3 regions of the Pseudomonas sp. 910_23 genome follow, and region 3 is predicted to be linked to each of the others. Evidence: riboswitches for the same ligand, from Rfam matches in the RefSeq annotation. Region 3 holds a riboswitch; each other region holds the start of a gene.

What was found. A riboswitch is a leader RNA that binds a small molecule or an ion and turns the genes downstream of it on or off. The one in region 3 is predicted to bind cobalamin.
Region 1: another riboswitch for cobalamin. It lies ahead of FW800_RS07780 (CbtB domain-containing protein); the one in region 3 lies ahead of cobO (cob(I)yrinic acid a,c-diamide adenosyltransferase).
Region 2: another riboswitch for cobalamin. It lies ahead of FW800_RS10495 (ABC transporter substrate-binding protein); the one in region 3 lies ahead of cobO (cob(I)yrinic acid a,c-diamide adenosyltransferase).

Annotation. Positions count from the first base shown of each region.
Region 1 is NZ_VXCZ01000005.1:130,099-135,265, forward strand. It holds gene nfuA (Fe-S biogenesis protein NfuA) at 1-316, shown strand, start outside; gene cobM (precorrin-4 C(11)-methyltransferase) at 439-1,185, opposite strand; gene FW800_RS07770 (cobalamin biosynthesis protein) at 1,257-1,649, opposite strand; gene FW800_RS07775 (CbtA family protein) at 1,646-2,350, opposite strand; gene FW800_RS07780 (CbtB domain-containing protein) at 2,362-2,550, opposite strand; cobalamin riboswitch at 2,648-2,851, opposite strand; gene FW800_RS07785 (hypothetical protein) at 2,968-3,537, opposite strand; cobalamin riboswitch at 3,801-4,000, shown strand; gene cobW (cobalamin biosynthesis protein CobW) at 4,093-5,154, shown strand; gene cobN (cobaltochelatase subunit CobN) at 5,157-5,167, shown strand, end outside.
Region 2 is NZ_VXCZ01000007.1:67,505-72,671, forward strand. It holds gene FW800_RS10480 (N-acetyltransferase family protein) at 1-224, shown strand, start outside; gene FW800_RS10485 (ABC transporter ATP-binding protein) at 377-1,141, opposite strand; gene FW800_RS10490 (FecCD family ABC transporter permease) at 1,138-2,142, opposite strand; gene FW800_RS10495 (ABC transporter substrate-binding protein) at 2,139-3,149, opposite strand; cobalamin riboswitch at 3,265-3,458, opposite strand; gene FW800_RS10500 (DNA/RNA non-specific endonuclease) at 3,481-4,410, opposite strand; gene FW800_RS10505 (M4 family metallopeptidase) at 4,547-5,167, shown strand, end outside.
Region 3 is NZ_VXCZ01000004.1:151,850-157,016, reverse strand. It holds gene FW800_RS06400 (PQQ-dependent sugar dehydrogenase) at 78-1,391, opposite strand; cobalamin riboswitch at 1,491-1,736, shown strand; gene cobO (cob(I)yrinic acid a,c-diamide adenosyltransferase) at 1,816-2,427, shown strand; gene FW800_RS06390 (cobyrinate a,c-diamide synthase) at 2,424-3,815, shown strand; gene bluB (5,6-dimethylbenzimidazole synthase) at 3,812-4,462, shown strand; gene cbiB (adenosylcobinamide-phosphate synthase CbiB) at 4,459-5,167, shown strand, end outside.

The DNA of each region.
Region 1 (5,167 bases), on a different contig from region 3:
CCAGTTGACTATCAAGGCGCCCAACGCCAAGGTGCCCAACGTTAACGCCGACAGCCCGGTCAATGAGCGGATCAACTACTACCTGCAAACCGAGATCAACCCGGGGCTGGCCAGCCACGGCGGTCAGGTGAGCCTGATCGACGTAGTGGATGACGGTATCGCGGTATTGAAGTTCGGCGGCGGCTGCCAGGGTTGCGGCCAGGCGGACGTGACTCTGCGCGAGGGCATCGAGCGCACCTTGCTTGAGCGTATTCCTGAGCTCAAGGGTGTGCGCGACGTGACTGATCACACGCAGAAAGAAAACGCCTACTACTGAGTAAGGTGTTCACTGCGAGCTAAAAAAACGGCGCCCCGTGAGCGCCGTTTTTTATGCTCTAAATTCAGCCAGCTATGATGATTGTCTGATAGTTTGGATTGGCTGTGGTTCAGTTCATATCTTCAAGGACGATAGAGGTGGGCGTGACCTGCGCGGTACAGCGAGGATTCGCCAAAGCTATCATTTGCCAACACCCGCCCGACCACAATCAGCGCCGTACGCCGAAAGCCTTTAGTCGCGACCTTCTGGGCAATATCACTCAACGAACCCACCACCCAATCCTGGTCCGGCCATGTCGCGCGGTGCACCACGGCGATCGGGCAATCTGCACCATAGTGCGGCAGCAGCTCAGCGACGATCCTGTCCAGATGATTGACCCCCAAGTGAATGGCCATTGTCGTGCCGTGCCGGGCCAGGCTGTCGAAGCCCTCACCCGCCGGCATGCTGGTTTTATCCGCATAACGGGTCAGGATCACGCTCTGGGCAATGTCCGGCAGGGTCAGTTCGGTTTCCAGCAACGCCGCGCAGGCAGCCACCGCCGTGACCCCGGGAATGATCTGAAAGGGAATGCCCAGCTCGCGCAAGTGACGGATTTGCTCACCAATCGCCCCATAAAGGCTCGGGTCGCCGGAGTGCACGCGCGCCACATCCTGGCCTTGCGCATGGGCGGCTTTGATCACGTCGATGATCTGTTCCAGGTGCAGCTCGGCACTGTTGACCACCTGGTGTGCCTGATGACCTTCCAGTACTGCCGCAGGCACCAGCGAGCCAGCGTAGATGATCACCGGGCAGCTGCGGATCAGCCGCTGGCCCTTGACGGTAATCAGTTCCGGGTCGCCGGGGCCTGCGCCGATGAAGTAGACGGTCATGGGGAATTCCTGTTGAAAAAACGGGCGAGCATGAAGATTGCTCATGATCGAGAACGGCAATTATCGGGATTTTAACCGGCGCAGGCCAATGCAAGGGTGGCCTGGATGGTTTTCTTGCGGGTGATGAGCAGGTGGGCAGGGCCGTGGGCGAGTTGCTCGGCCAAGGCCAATGCGGCACTTTCGGCGATGCCGTAACAGCCGGTATGGCTAAATGCTACGTCTGATTTGTGGCTCAGCCGATGTTCAAAGCCGGCCAGTTGTTCGGCGCTGAAACACTGCAAGGGCAGGCTCAACAATTGGGCCAGGGCCACCAACCCCGGCTCAGCCTGTTTGCGATCAATGCTCGCCAGCGCGGTAATGCGTTGGCGTTCAATGCCGCCTTCGGCGAGGGCGCTATCAAGGAGTTCCAGCAGGGTTCGGACATCACAACCCCGCTGGCAACCCAGGCCGACGACGAGGGTCATGCCGAGTAGTGTTCGTCGCGGTTACGGCGAAACAGCCAGGCACTGATCAGACCAAGGGCCAGCCAGAACGCCACATTGGTCAACTGCGATGCGATCTTGAACTGGGCTTCGAGGGCCTCCGGGGCCAGCATGGAGTGGACTTCCGGCTGCGGAGCGCCAATCACGTGGGGTACGGCGACGATCGCCACGCCCAGCACTTTGAGCAACCAGCCGCGACCGAACACCAGCAAAGCAATGCCAGCAGCGGTAGACGCGGCAGTGCCGATCCACCAGATCTGCCGTTGCGCCAGATCAGCGGCGGCGGTGCCCGGCAGTTCAGGCGGCAGGCCCAAGGTCGGCGCAAGTACGAATGTCGCGTAACCGGCCAGGCCCCACAGTAGCCCTTGAGCTGTACGGGTTGGTGCGCGCAGGGTGTACAGGCCGGCCAGCATCAGCGCAAACCCGACCGCAACGACCAGGTTGCCACCGGTGGTCGACAGCACGCGCTGCCAGCCATCTTCCGGCTCCCAGGCTTCGGCGTCGTGGGTGTGGGCAGCGGCGCCAGCAGCATGTTCATGGGGGACTTCGGCAACAGCTGGAGCCTTTTCAAAGGTCTCCGCCTGCAAAATCAACGGCGCGACCCACAAGCTTTGCAGCAGGGTCAGCAGCAGGGCGGCCAATAAGCCGGTGAACCCTGCGGTTTGGGCAATACGCTTGATCATGTCGGCAGGTCTCAGTGGCACGGGAACGCGGCGCTGTGGCGGGTATCGTGGGCCGCGTTGTGCACGGCTTCGATATGGGAGAAACCGGCGAAATACACCAGGCACGCGCCAAGGATTGATGCACCGATGGCGGCGGTCAGGCGTTGGCTCAAGGTGGCAGTGCTGCTGGCGGAGGGAGAAGTGCTGCTGATGATCGACATGGCGCGTCCCTTTCAGGTATCAGGGTGAAACGAGCGCATGAAAACCCCGCGAGCCAGGCACGCAGGGTTCTGAACAGCGCCCGCCCACCGCGGGTTTGTTATCTGATATTTTCGGGCCGGTCTCCGGGCTTGCGAGGGGACTTTTGAACGTCCTGACAGCATCGCCTTCCCATGCATTTGCACAGTGGCTGTGACACTTCACTCGCTTACCGTTGCGGGGGCAGCACCGGACTCGTCGACGCATCGACTCACCGGTTTCCCGTTTCACCCTGTGAAGGGCACCCGAAACAAGATGTGTAGGAGAGCATGACGCAGTGATGTACGTCAAATAGATGCGTCTTGAGGAGCACCGCTTGCCTGTCGAAGCCTTGCGATCAAGTGTCAAACATCGCCGGCTGTGTAACTTGACCAGATTAGTTAGTTGGGTCGATAACGCAGCAAAACGGCATAGTGCTGCCCATCGAAAGTGGGCTTTGTGAGCATGTGCTCGATGTTTTCAATATCGAATCTTCCATCTTCTGCGCCGGGCCTGCCATTGTCACCAATGCCGATATCTAGCTCACGAAGTGCCCGAGGGTTTTGCAGGAGTATCTTGGCATACAAGGTTGCCTCGGCGGAAAAAGTTCTGGTGGTTGGCACCTGACCTGCCGCTTCTTTCAATTCGTTAACGTTTACAAAACGGTCGTTTTCGCCTGTGGCGTACTCACGAAAGTGCTGTTTTATCTTATTCATCACAGCGTCCTGTTGGTAATGGACTACCTTAGGGCGGTCGCTGGTGGGCTGTTCTACAAGGCTGCTCAAGAGTGGCTCTGATCGTTTGAATCGCGGCAGATTGCTATGATTGTGCTGTGCGGCCGGAGGGCTGGCCAGGGAACCCTGCGGCGCACCCTCAACAGCGTCAGTACTGACTCGCGGTTTGTTATTGATTGCACCTGTATCGTTAAAAAGAGCGAAGGGAGTGGGCGCGTTAGAAGTCGATATCAGCATGATTCATTCCTGAAGCCAATGGATTAAAATTCGCCACATTTCAAAAACACTCTGCTAATTGCGAAAGGGCAGGAGTGTCTGTATGAAATGAGCACTGCTGCGTGGTGTCGGACTGCGCGACCGTTCCGTATTGAATATGACATCATATTGCAGGCGCTTTTGCGGGATCGGCTCAAGCCTTACAAAGACTGAGTTGGTTAAGGCACAGGCTGGGTAAGTTTATGCTTTAGGCGGCGCGACATTGACCCGCTCCGTTGCACTGCGTAGCCTTGCACCCTCGAGGTTCTTCGGCCCAGGTCGAAGCTAAGAAGGGAACGCGGTTCAAGCCGCGGCTGCCCCCGCAACTGTGAAGGGTTCAGTTGACTGCCACGCCACTGCCGAGACGGCGGGAAGGCGCAGTCAGCGTTGGTCACAAGACCTGCACGCCCCAAGCCAGGAGACCTGCCTCGTCACCGATTTTCCAATTCAACCGGGCGGGGTGATCCGGTGACGAAATCCGCTGCTGCGCGCGCCGCAGGGCCTGTCGTCCCGTATGCCCGCCCCAAAGGGCATCCGATGAAAACACTGGCCAAACTCCCCGTCACCATCGTTACCGGCTTCCTCGGCTCGGGCAAGACCACGTTGCTGCGCCACATGCTCGATAACGCCCAGGGCCGTCGCATAGCCGTGATCGTCAACGAGTTCGGCGAACTGGGCATTGACGGCGAAATCCTCAAGCAATGCTCCATCGGGTGTACCGAAGAAGAAGCCAACGGCCGCGTGTACGAACTGGCCAACGGCTGCCTGTGCTGCACCGTGCAGGAAGAGTTCTTCCCGGTGATGCGCGAACTGGTCGCTCGTCGTGGTGACCTTGACCATATCCTGATCGAAACCTCGGGCCTGGCTTTGCCCAAACCCCTGGTGCAAGCGTTCCAGTGGCCGGAAATCCGCAGCGCCTGCACGGTTGACGCGGTGATCACGGTGGTCGACAGCCCGGCCGTGGCCGCCGGCACTTTCGCTGCGTTCCCGGATCAAGTCGACGCCCAGCGCAAACTGGACCCGAACCTGGACCACGAGTCGCCTTTGCACGAGCTGTTCGCCGACCAACTGGCCAGCGCCGACCTGGTGATCCTCAACAAAGCCGACCTGATCAGCACCGAAGACCTGGCCCGCGTGCGCCTGGAAGTGGCCGAGGAGCTGCCGCCGGCGGTTAAGATCATCGAAGCCAGCAGCGGTCGCCTGCCATTGGACGTGCTGATCGGCCTGGGTGCCGGCTCCGAAGAGCATATCGACGCTCGCCACAGCCATCACGATCATCACCATGAAGGCGAAGACGACCACGATCACGATGCTTTCGACTCCATCTCCATCGACCTGCCTCAAGCCGACGAAGCACTGTTGCTGGACGCCCTGACCCAATTGGTGGTGCAACACGGCATTTTGCGCGTCAAAGGCTTTGCTGCTATCCCGAACAAGCCGATGCGCCTGCTGATCCAGGGCGTGGGCACACGCTTTGACAAGCACTTCGACCGTGCCTGGGGTGCCGATGAAGCGCGTATCACGCGCCTGGTGCTGATCGGTCAGGAGCTGGACGCCGCTGGCCTTGAAGCGCAATTGCGCGCTGCCCTCAGCGTTTAACCATGCACCTGCT
Region 2 (5,167 bases), on a different contig from region 3:
TGCGCCTGTATGTGCTCCCGGCAGTGCGACGCTTGGGCCTGGCGCGCCAGTTGTACCGCTCGCTGGAGGCGCTGGCGCGGGCGGATGGCGTGGAGGTGATGTACTTGCACACCCATCCGTTTCTGCCCGGCGCGATTGATTTCTGGCGGCGGCAGGGGTTCGAAGTGGTGGATGTCGAGGCCGACCCGATCTGGCAAACAACCCATATGCACCTGCCTCTGTAGAACCAATGTGGGAGGGGGCTTGCTCCCGATGAGGGAGTGTCAGCAAACACATCTATGACTGACCCACCGACATCGGGAGCAAGCCCCCTCCCACATTTTGATCACAGTTGGCTGTCAGGCTGTCACCAGAACAAGCTGCTCCAACCTACGGTTCAGTTGGAGCGCAGACGCAGGATTTGCGCACCGTCGAACGGGTCTGTCAGGTAATGCCCCTGTACCCCGAATGTCTCTTGCAAACGCTGCGGCGTCAGCACTTGCAGCGGCGCGCCCAGCGCCACCAGTTGCCCGCGATCCAGTACGGCCAGGCGATCACAGGTCAACGCCTGATTCAGATCATGCAGCGCAATCAAGGTCGTCACCGGCAAGCCTTGCACGCCTTTGAGGATCGCCAGTTGATGCTGGATATCCAGGTGATTGGTCGGCTCGTCCAGCAATAAAATCTGCGGCCGTTGCGCCAGGGCGCGGGCGATATGCACGCGCTGACGCTCGCCACCGGAGAGGCTGCGCCAGGCGCGTTGGCTCAGGTGGGTGGCGTCTACGTCGTGCAGGGCCTGATGCACGATGGCATCGTCTTCGCGCGACCACGGGCTCAGCGCCGACAGCCACGGCGTGCGGCCCAGGGCCACGGCATCGAACACGCGAATGGCGTCGTCGGTGTCGGCCTGTTGCTCCACGACCGCCAATTGTTGCGCGATGGTGCGGCGCGGCAACTCACCCAGCGGCTTGCCACCCAGGCGAACATCGCCGCTGGCCGGCACACGTAATCCAGCCAGCAATTTGAGCAGGGTGGATTTGCCTGAACCATTGGGCCCGACGATGCCGAGGGTTTCACCCAACTGCACGTCCAGGTCAACGTCACGCAGCAACTGCGCCTCACGCACTTTGAAGCCCAGGCCGCTGCAACTGAGCACGCTCATCGCGCATTCCTCCGGCCAATCAGGATCAGCGCAAACACCGGCGCGCCCACCAATGCGGTCACCACACCCACCGGAATCACCTGGCCCTTGATCAAGGTGCGCGACAGCACGTCCGCAGCGATCAAAAACAGCGCGCCACCCAAGGCGCTGGCCGGCAACAAGCGCGAATGCCCGGTGCCGAGCAACAGGCGCACCGCGTGGGGAATCACCAAACCGACAAACCCGATGGAGCCGACGATGGACACCATCACCGCCGTCACCAGCGCAGCGCAGGCCACCAGCACAAATTGCACTCGGCGTACGGGGATGCCGAGGGAGGCCGCCGAGTCGCTGCCGAAGGTAAACGCATCCAGTGCGCGACGGTGCCACAGGCACACCGCGAGCCCCACGACCGCCACCGGCACCGCCAACCACACCGACGGCCAGCGCACGCCGCTGAGGTTGCCCAGCAGCCAGAACATAATGCCGCGGGCTTGTTCGGAGCTGGCGGACTTGGTGATCAGGAACGCGGTCAGGGCATTGAACAACTGCGAGCCGGCGATGCCTGCGAGGATGATTTGCCCGGTGCCGCTGGACGAACCGCTGGCCCGCGCCAGCAGCGTCACCAGCGCAAACGCCGCCATCGCCCCCACAAACGCGCCGGCCGATAACGACACCAGGCCACCGCCCACGCCAATCAAGGCAACGAGTACCGCGCCGGTTGACGCGCCGGCGCTGATGCCCAGCAGGTACGGATCGGCCAGCGGGTTACGCAGCAGTGATTGCAGGATCACGCCGCATGTTGCCAACCCTGCGCCGCAGGCTGCGGCCACCAGGGCACGGGTGAGCCGATAGTTCCACACCACACCTTCGTCGATGGGGTCCAGCACGAAGCCTGCGCCCCAGAGTTTATTGGCGAGCACCTGCAGCACCACCTGCGGTTCGATGGCAGTTTCACCGATGGCGACGCCAGCGAGTAGGGCGAGCAGCAGCAACGCCAGGGCGAGTAGGGTGCGCATCATTGGCCCAGGTTATAGCCGTCGATGGCGGCGGCCAGTTGTTCAAGGCCTTCGAAGGTGCGCAGGCTCGCCTGCAACGCCAGGGCGTCGAGGATGATGATGCGGTTGTTCTTGACCGCGTCCATGTTACGGGTCACGGGGTCGCTGCGCAGGAAGGCGAGTTTCTTTTCATGGTCGTCGGCCGGGTAGCGGCGGCGGTCCATGCGTGCGATCACCAGGAAGGTGGGGTTGGCCTTGGCGATGGTTTCCCAGCCGACGGCGGGCCACTCTTCATCGGACTGCACGACGTTACGCAGGCCTAGGGTTTGCAGCATGAATTGCGGCACGCCCTTATGGCCGGCTACGTAAGGGTCGCTGGCCATTTCGGCGCTGGAGAACCACACCAGTGCGCTGGCCTGCTTCAAGCCTTTGCCCTGCGCCGTAGCGACGGATTTGGCCAGGCGCGCCTTGAGTTCGTCGGTCAGTTGCTGGCCGCGATCCTGTACGTCGAAAATCTGCGCCAGTTGCTGGAGGCTCTGGTAGATCGTCTCGATGCGAAAGGGCTCCAACCGGGTGCCATCGGCGCCCACCAGGTTGTCCTTGCCTTCGCAGTCGGACGGCAACAGGTAGGTGGGGATCTTCAGTTCATGAAACTGCTCACGGGTGCCGACCACGCCTTGGGGCCCTACCACCCATTCCAGCTCGGCGGCCACCAGTTGCGGGCGCTTGGCGAGTACGGCTTCGAAGCTTGGCTCGTTGTTGGCCAGGCGCTCGACGCGGTCGTCCTGGGCCTTGTACTGCGCCGCCACGTTGTTGAACCACAGCGAAGTGCCGACCACCTTGTCGCCCACGCCCAGGGCGTAGAGCATCTCGGTGGCGGCTTGGCCGATGGTCACGCTGCGGGCGGGGGCGTGCTGGAAGGTCAGGGTGCTGCCGCAGTTTTGCACGGTCAACGGGTACTGAGTGGGCGCGGCTTGCGCCAGGGCACACATACCCAAGCCTGCGATCAGGGCGGTAACGCGTGGCAGCATGAGGCGATCTCCTTGTGAACCGTAGATGCAGCAGGGGAGGTACGGCTCGGAAATACGCCCATGGACGCTGCTGATGGGCAGGGCCAGGATGTCCTTCCCGGACACCCCGCCGGTTAGTGAATTAGCTGGGCCGGCAGGTCTCCTGACTGATGCGTCGTCGCCTTGCTCCCGCCTTCCCGGACGCGGTCCAGTGGCAGTGGGGAGCAGGCTCGGCATCTACAGTTGCGGGGGCAGTTTCGGTTCACGTCGCGTGCGGCGTTTCGAATTCCCTGTTAGTCCCATACGGGAACCGGCGGCGGTATGGTAAGCGATCGCGCCCTGTAGGAGCGAATCAGAGTCGAATATCTTGCGGCCCGCGGATCAGCGCTTCGATCCGCGTACCTGTGGCGCGTTCTTCGTTGCTGAACCCGTCGTAGTCGGCCAGGTTGGCGAAGCGGATGCCGGTCAGTTGTTCGATCTGGATCACACTGCGCTGGTAGGTTCGAAGCGGGCCGAATACCAGGTCGAGTTGGCCCAGTTCGCGGCTTTGGTCAATGGTGTAGGCACTGGCCGAGGGCTTGCCATCGTCGCTGAGGTAAGCCACCACTTTCCAGAACGCCTTGGGGATTTTCACGCCACGGTAAAGCCGGTCGTCATCGGCGAACACTGGCCCGGTAAACACCGTGGCCCGGGCTTTCCAGCGCTGGGTGTTGTCGAGGATGTAGTCTTCGAGCTCCAGCCAGGTTTTCTGGTTGAAGCCGCTCATTTGAGGGGAGCAGTTGGTGAAGTGAAAGGTGTCGAAGTTGGCGGTGTTCGCCTCGTCGCCCCAGTTGGGGTCCTGGCGCCGTACCAGGTGGCCGCGGTCCAGGCCATTGCCGGCATAGAGGTCTTCACCTACTTGGGCGTCCAGGGGCAGGCGGCCATCGTAGGCCCAGGTGTCGTTGCTGCGCGTGATGTCCACATGCTTGGCGCCGTCGATATTGACCCCCACGTAGAGCGCCAATCTTCGGGAGCGCGACATGGTGATGGAGAAATGCGTGTAGTCCAGGCGCTTGGGTTGCACGTCGCCCGCCAGTGGCTCGCCAACCGTGGGCCATGGCACCACGAAATCGCTGAGGAAATCGTCGGCATAGCCCGCGCGGTTTTTGAAGTCCTTGGCCGCTGTGACACGCGGCGTCGCGGCTCTGGTTTCCAGCAGGGTGGGGCTGGCCGCGACCAATGGACGCAGGTCGGCGAGCCTTGGGCGGTGGGAAAGGTCGATTTTGGCTGTGCGGGCGGGCATGGGCATGTTCCTTATGGGCCTCGGATAAACACCACTGAAACACAAACTCATGACAATTTGGCCCAGGGGGCGAACACAGGGCTATCCTGAAAACCGTTACCCGGACGTTCATCACACGCCAAAAAGGAGCCAGCTCATGTGTGTTCGCCAACTGCGCAACCCGATTTTCTGCCTGATCCCGCCGTACATGCTCGACCAGATCGCCCGCCACGGGGATAAAGCCCAGCGGGAGGTCGCATTACGCACGCGCGCCAAGGACAGCACGTTCCGGTCGTTGCGTATGGTCGCGGTACCCGCCAAGGGCCCGGCCCGCATGGCGCTGGCCGTGGGCGCCGAGAAACAGCGCTCGATCTACAGCGCCGGAAACACCGATAGCCTGCCCGGCAAGCTGGTTCGCGGTGAAGGGCAGCCCGCCAGTGGCGATGCCGCGGTGGACGAAGCCTATGATGGCCTGGGCGCGACCTTCGATTTTTTTGACCAGGTATTCGACCGCAACTCCATCGACGATGCGGGCATGGCGCTGGACGCCACGGTGCACTTCGGCCAGGACTACAACAACGCGTTCTGGAATTCGACCCAGATGGTGTTCGGCGATGGCGACCAGCAGTTGTTCAATCGCTTCACCGTGGCACTCGACGTCATTGGCCATGAGTTGGCTCATGGCGTGACCGAGGATGAGGCCAAGCTGATGTACTTCAACCAGTCCGGCGCGCTGAACGAGTCGCTGTCGGATGTATTCGGTTCGTTGATCAAGCAG
Region 3 (5,167 bases):
TCGGCACATACTCAGCTGACAGACCGCAATCGGGGGCAAGCCCCCTCCCACATTATTTGCAATGCTCTTGAGATGGGTTACTTGGCTGCAGAAACCCGCCACACCTTATTGCCCACATCATCAGCCACCAGCAAATCACCCTGCTGATCAATCACCACGCCCACCGGCCGGCCCATGGCTTTCTCGTCGCTGTTGAGAAACCCCGTCAGCACATCCACCGGCTGTCCTTTCGGCTGGCCCTCTTCAAACGGCACAAAAATCACCTTGTAGCCACTATGCGGCTTGCGATTCCACGAACCATGCTGGCCGATAAACGCGCCGTTGCTGAATTGCGTAGGCAACTTGCTGCCCTCGGCGAAGGTCAGCCCCAGTGAAGCGGTGTGCGGGCCTACCGCGTAGTCTGGCGCGATGGCTTTGGCAACCAAGTCCAGGTTTTGCGGCGTGACGCGCACATCCACATGCTGGCCGTAATAGCTGAAGGGCCAGCCATAGAAGCCGCCATCCTTGACTGAGGTGATGTAGTCCGGCACCAGGTCACTGCCGATTTCATCGCGCTCGTTCACCGCCGTCCACAGTTTGCCGCTCTGTGGCTCCCAGGCCATGCCGTTGGGGTTGCGCAGGCCGGAGGCGAAAATGCGGTGTTGGCCCGTGGCGCGATCAACTTCCCAGATCGCCGCGCGGCCTTGTTCGGCGTCCAGGCCATTTTCACCGACGTTGCTGTTGGAGCCGACGCTCACATACAACTTGCTGCCATCCTTGCTGGCCACCACGTTTTTCGTCCAGTGGTGGTTCAAGGGGCCACCTGGCAACTCCACGACTGTTGTGCCTGGGGATGTGATTGCGGTTTCACCTGGCTGATAAGGAAAACGCAGCAACTTGTCCGAGTCCGCCACGTACAGGTCGTTGCCCACCAGTGTCATGCCAAACGGCGAATTCAGATTTTGTAGAAATACCGTACGCGTTTCGGCCACGCCGTCATGATCGGCATCGCGCAACAACGTAATGCGGTTCGGGCTCGGCACACCGGCACCGGCGCGGCCCATGACTTTTTCCATCACCCAACCCCGCACGCCTTTGGTGTCGTCTGGCTTGGGTGGCGCATTGGTCTCGGCCACCAACACGTCGCCGTTGGGCAGTACGTAGAGCCAGCGTGGATGCTCCAGGCCCTCGGCGAATGCGGCCACTTGGGTGCCGGCGGCAGCCGTTGGCTTGGCGCCTTCAGGCCAACCGATCGCCGGGGCGATGTTGACGGTGGGAATCAGCGTCTTGTTCGGCTCCGGCAGTTTGGGCGAGGGCCCGGTGCCATCGGAGACTTGCAAGGTAGAGCTTTCGCCGCAGGCGGCGAGGCTGCCGGTGAGCATGATCAGTAAGGCCAGTCGGGTTTTAGGCATGGTTTTCTCCTTGATACCTGTAAGGGTAGAGAAGCACGCTGTACGGATGGTTCAAGTACAAGGCCAGCTTTAATTGACGCTCCACCCCCAACCCACTAACCTTCGCGGCTTGTTCCAGGTGCTCTGTGGCGTGCGCGTCGACAGGGTGAAACAGGGAAGCCGGTGAGCGAGCGCACTTGTACACAGTGCTGCCGCGATTCCGGCGCTGCCCCCGCAACGGTAAATGAGTCAAGACGGTGCTGTTTGCCACTGTATCGCCCGCGATATGGGAAGGCGCGCCCTCGGCTGCTTCGACAAGACGCGCCACTCATGAGTCCGGAGACCGGCCTTGAACATTCAACAGCATCACGGTGGGCGATGCTTGGCTGTCTGTTTTTTCTTTTTCCTGCCCGCCGTTTTTGTCCAGCCCCAACGGAGAGCTGCCATGACCGATTCCCCCGACCGAGACGAACGCCACCTGGCGCGCATGTTGCGCAAAAAAGCCGTGATCGACGAGCGCATCGCCAATTCGCCGAATGAGTGCGGCTTGTTGCTGGTATTGACCGGCAACGGCAAAGGCAAGAGCAGTTCGGCCTTCGGCATGTTGGCCCGCGCCATGGGTCACGGCATGCAGTGCGGTGTGGTGCAGTTCATCAAGGGCCGCAACAGCACAGGCGAAGAGCTGTTCTTCCGGCGCTTCCCCGAGCAAGTTCGCTTCCACGTCATGGGCGAAGGCTTCACCTGGGAAACCCAGGATCGTCAACGCGATATCGCCGCCGCCGAAGCAGCTTGGGCGGTGTCGCGGGCAATGCTCAATGACCCTTCCATTGGCCTGGTGGTGCTGGATGAACTGAACATCGCTCTCAAGCACGGCTACCTCGACCTGGACCAGGTACTAAGCGACCTGCAAGCCCGCCCGCCGATGCAGCATGTGGTGGTCACTGGCCGTGGTGCCAAGCCTGAATTGATCGAAATGGGCGACACCGTCACCGAAATGGGCATGCTCAAGCACGCGTTCCAGGCCGGTATCAAGGCACAGAAGGGCGTTGAACTTTGAATCAGCCCCGCCAATGCCCAGCCGTCTTGATCGCCGCTCCGGCGTCCGGCCAAGGCAAAACCACGGTCACCGCTGCGCTGGCCCGTTTGCATCGCAACCTGGGGCGCAAGGTGCGCGTGTTCAAATGCGGGCCGGACTTTCTCGACCCGATGATCCACGAGCGCGCCAGCGGTGCGCCGGTGTATCAATTGGACATGTGGATGGTGGGCGAGCAGGAAAGTCGTCGTTTGCTGTGGGAGGCGGCGGGGGAGGCCGACCTGATCCTGATCGAAGGCGTGATGGGGCTGTTCGACGGCACCCCCTCCAGCGCCGACCTGGCGCGGCACTACGGCGTGCCAGTGCTGGGGGTGATCGACGGGACTGCCATGGCCCAGACCTTTGGTGCCCTGGCCCTGGGCCTGGCGCGCTATCAGCCCGACCTGCCGTTCGCCGGCGTGCTGGCCAACCGTGTCGGCACCCTGCGCCATGCCCAGTTGCTCGAAGGCAGCCTCACGGAGGGCTTGCGTTGGTACGGCGCGTTATCCCGCGAGACCGGTATCGAACTGCCGAGCCGCCACCTGGGCCTGGTGCAAGCCAGCGAACTCAATGACCTCGATGTACGCCTGGATGCCGCCGCCCAGGCATTGGGCAGTAGCTGCGAAGTGGCCCTGCCGCCCCCCGTGACCTTTGCCGCGCCCGAAGTGATCAAGGCCGAACCGTTACTTGCCGGTGTGCGTATCGCCGTCGCCCGTGACGAAGCCTTTGCCTTTACCTATGGCGCCAGCCTGGATTTGCTGCGGGCCATGGGCGCAGAGCTGACATTCTTCTCACCTATTCATGATCGCCAACTGCCGCAGGCAGACAGCCTTTACCTGCCAGGCGGGTACCCGGAGCTGCACCACCAGGCGCTGTCGGCAAACACCTCGATGCTGGAGGCCATCCGTGCTCATCACGCCGCCGGCAAGCCACTGCTCGCCGAATGTGGCGGCATGCTCTATCTGCTCGATTCGCTGACGGATGTAGAGGGCGCCCGAGCCGAACTGGTTGGCGTGCTGCCAGGCGATGCGGTGATGCAAAAGAAACTCGCGGCACTGGCCCTGCAAAGTGTCGAATTGCCGGAAGGTACGTTGCGCGGGCACACCTATCACCACTCCTTGACCAGCACCGCATTGGCGCCGATCGCCCGTGGCCTGAGCCCTAACGGCGGGCGCGGGGCTGAAGCGGTTTACCGACAAGGGCGGCTGACCGCTTCCTACGTACACTTTTATTTTCCGTCGAATCCTGGCGCGGTGGCCGCGTTGTTCGTGCCAGACCTTGAGACCGCTATCGCAGGCAAGCCAGCTCCCACAGTTGACCGAGTTGAAACCCCATCCAATGTGGGAGGGGGCGTGCCCCCGATGAGGCCATGACTGACAACGCCTTCCCCGAGGCCGACCGCCAGGCCGTTTACCGCGCCATCGCCGAACGCCGCGACATGCGCCACTTCACCGGCGGCAGCGTCGCCCCGGAACTGTTGCACCGCCTGCTCCAGGCCGCGCACCAGGCACCCAGTGTAGGCCTGATGCAACCGTGGCGTTTTATCCGCATCAGCGACCGCTCATTGCGCAGGCAGATTCAACAGTTGGTGGAAGAAGAGCGCGCACGCACCGCGCAGGCCCTGGGCGAGCGCTCCGATGACTTCATGAAGCTCAAGGTCGAAGGCATCAGCGACTGCGCCGAGGTGCTGGTGGCTGCACTGATGGATGATCGCGAGCGCCACATCTTCGGGCGCCGCACCTTGCCGGAAATGGACATGGCGTCTCTATCTTGCGCAATCCAGAACCTGTGGCTGGCGGCGCGCGTGGAAGGCCTGGGCATGGGCTGGGTGTCGCTGTTCGAACCCCTGGCGTTGGCCGAACTGCTGGGCTTGCCAGCCGGCGCGAAACCCCTGGCCGTGCTGTGCCTGGGGCCGGTGGCTGAGTTCTACCCGGCACCGATGTTGCAGCTCGAAGGCTGGACCGAGCCGCGGCCGCTGAGTGACATGCTGTATGAAAACAAGTGGGGAGTGAGTCAATGAGTGTGGCCTTGCTGTGTGTCGCTGCGGTGGCGCTGGATGCGCTGCTGGGTGAACCCAGGCGCTGGCATCCGCTGGTGGCGTTCGGCAACTTCGCCGGGCGCATCGAGCAGCGTTTCAATAGCGGTGGGCGTGGCTGGCGCAGCCATGGCGTGACCGCGTGGTTTATCGCAGTCGTGCCTCTGACCTTGCTGGCCACCGCGTTATCGTGGGCGCCTTATATCGGCTGGCTCCTGGAAATCCTGGCGTTGTACTGCGCCTTGGGCATGCGCAGCCTGGGCGAGCATGTGACGCCGGTGGCCCAGGCCCTGCGCAGCGATGATCTGGATGAGGCACGCAAACGCGTGAGTTACCTGGTCAGTCGCCAGACCAGCGAACTGGACCGCACCGAAGTTGCGCGCGCCGCAACCGAGTCGGTGCTGGAGAACGGCAGCGATGCGGTATTCGCCGCATTGTTCTGGTTTGTGGTGGCGGGCGTGCCAGGCGTGGTGCTTTATCGCCTGAGCAACACCCTCGACGCCATGTGGGGCTATCGCAACGAGCGCTTTGAGCGTTTTGGCTGGGCGGCTGCAAAGATCGACGATGTGCTCAACTACATTCCTGCGCGGCTGGTGGCCTTGACCTACGCGCTATTGGGCAAAACCCGCCTGGCCCTCAAATGCTGGCGCACCCAGGGCCCGACGTGGGACAGCCCTAACGCCGGTCCGG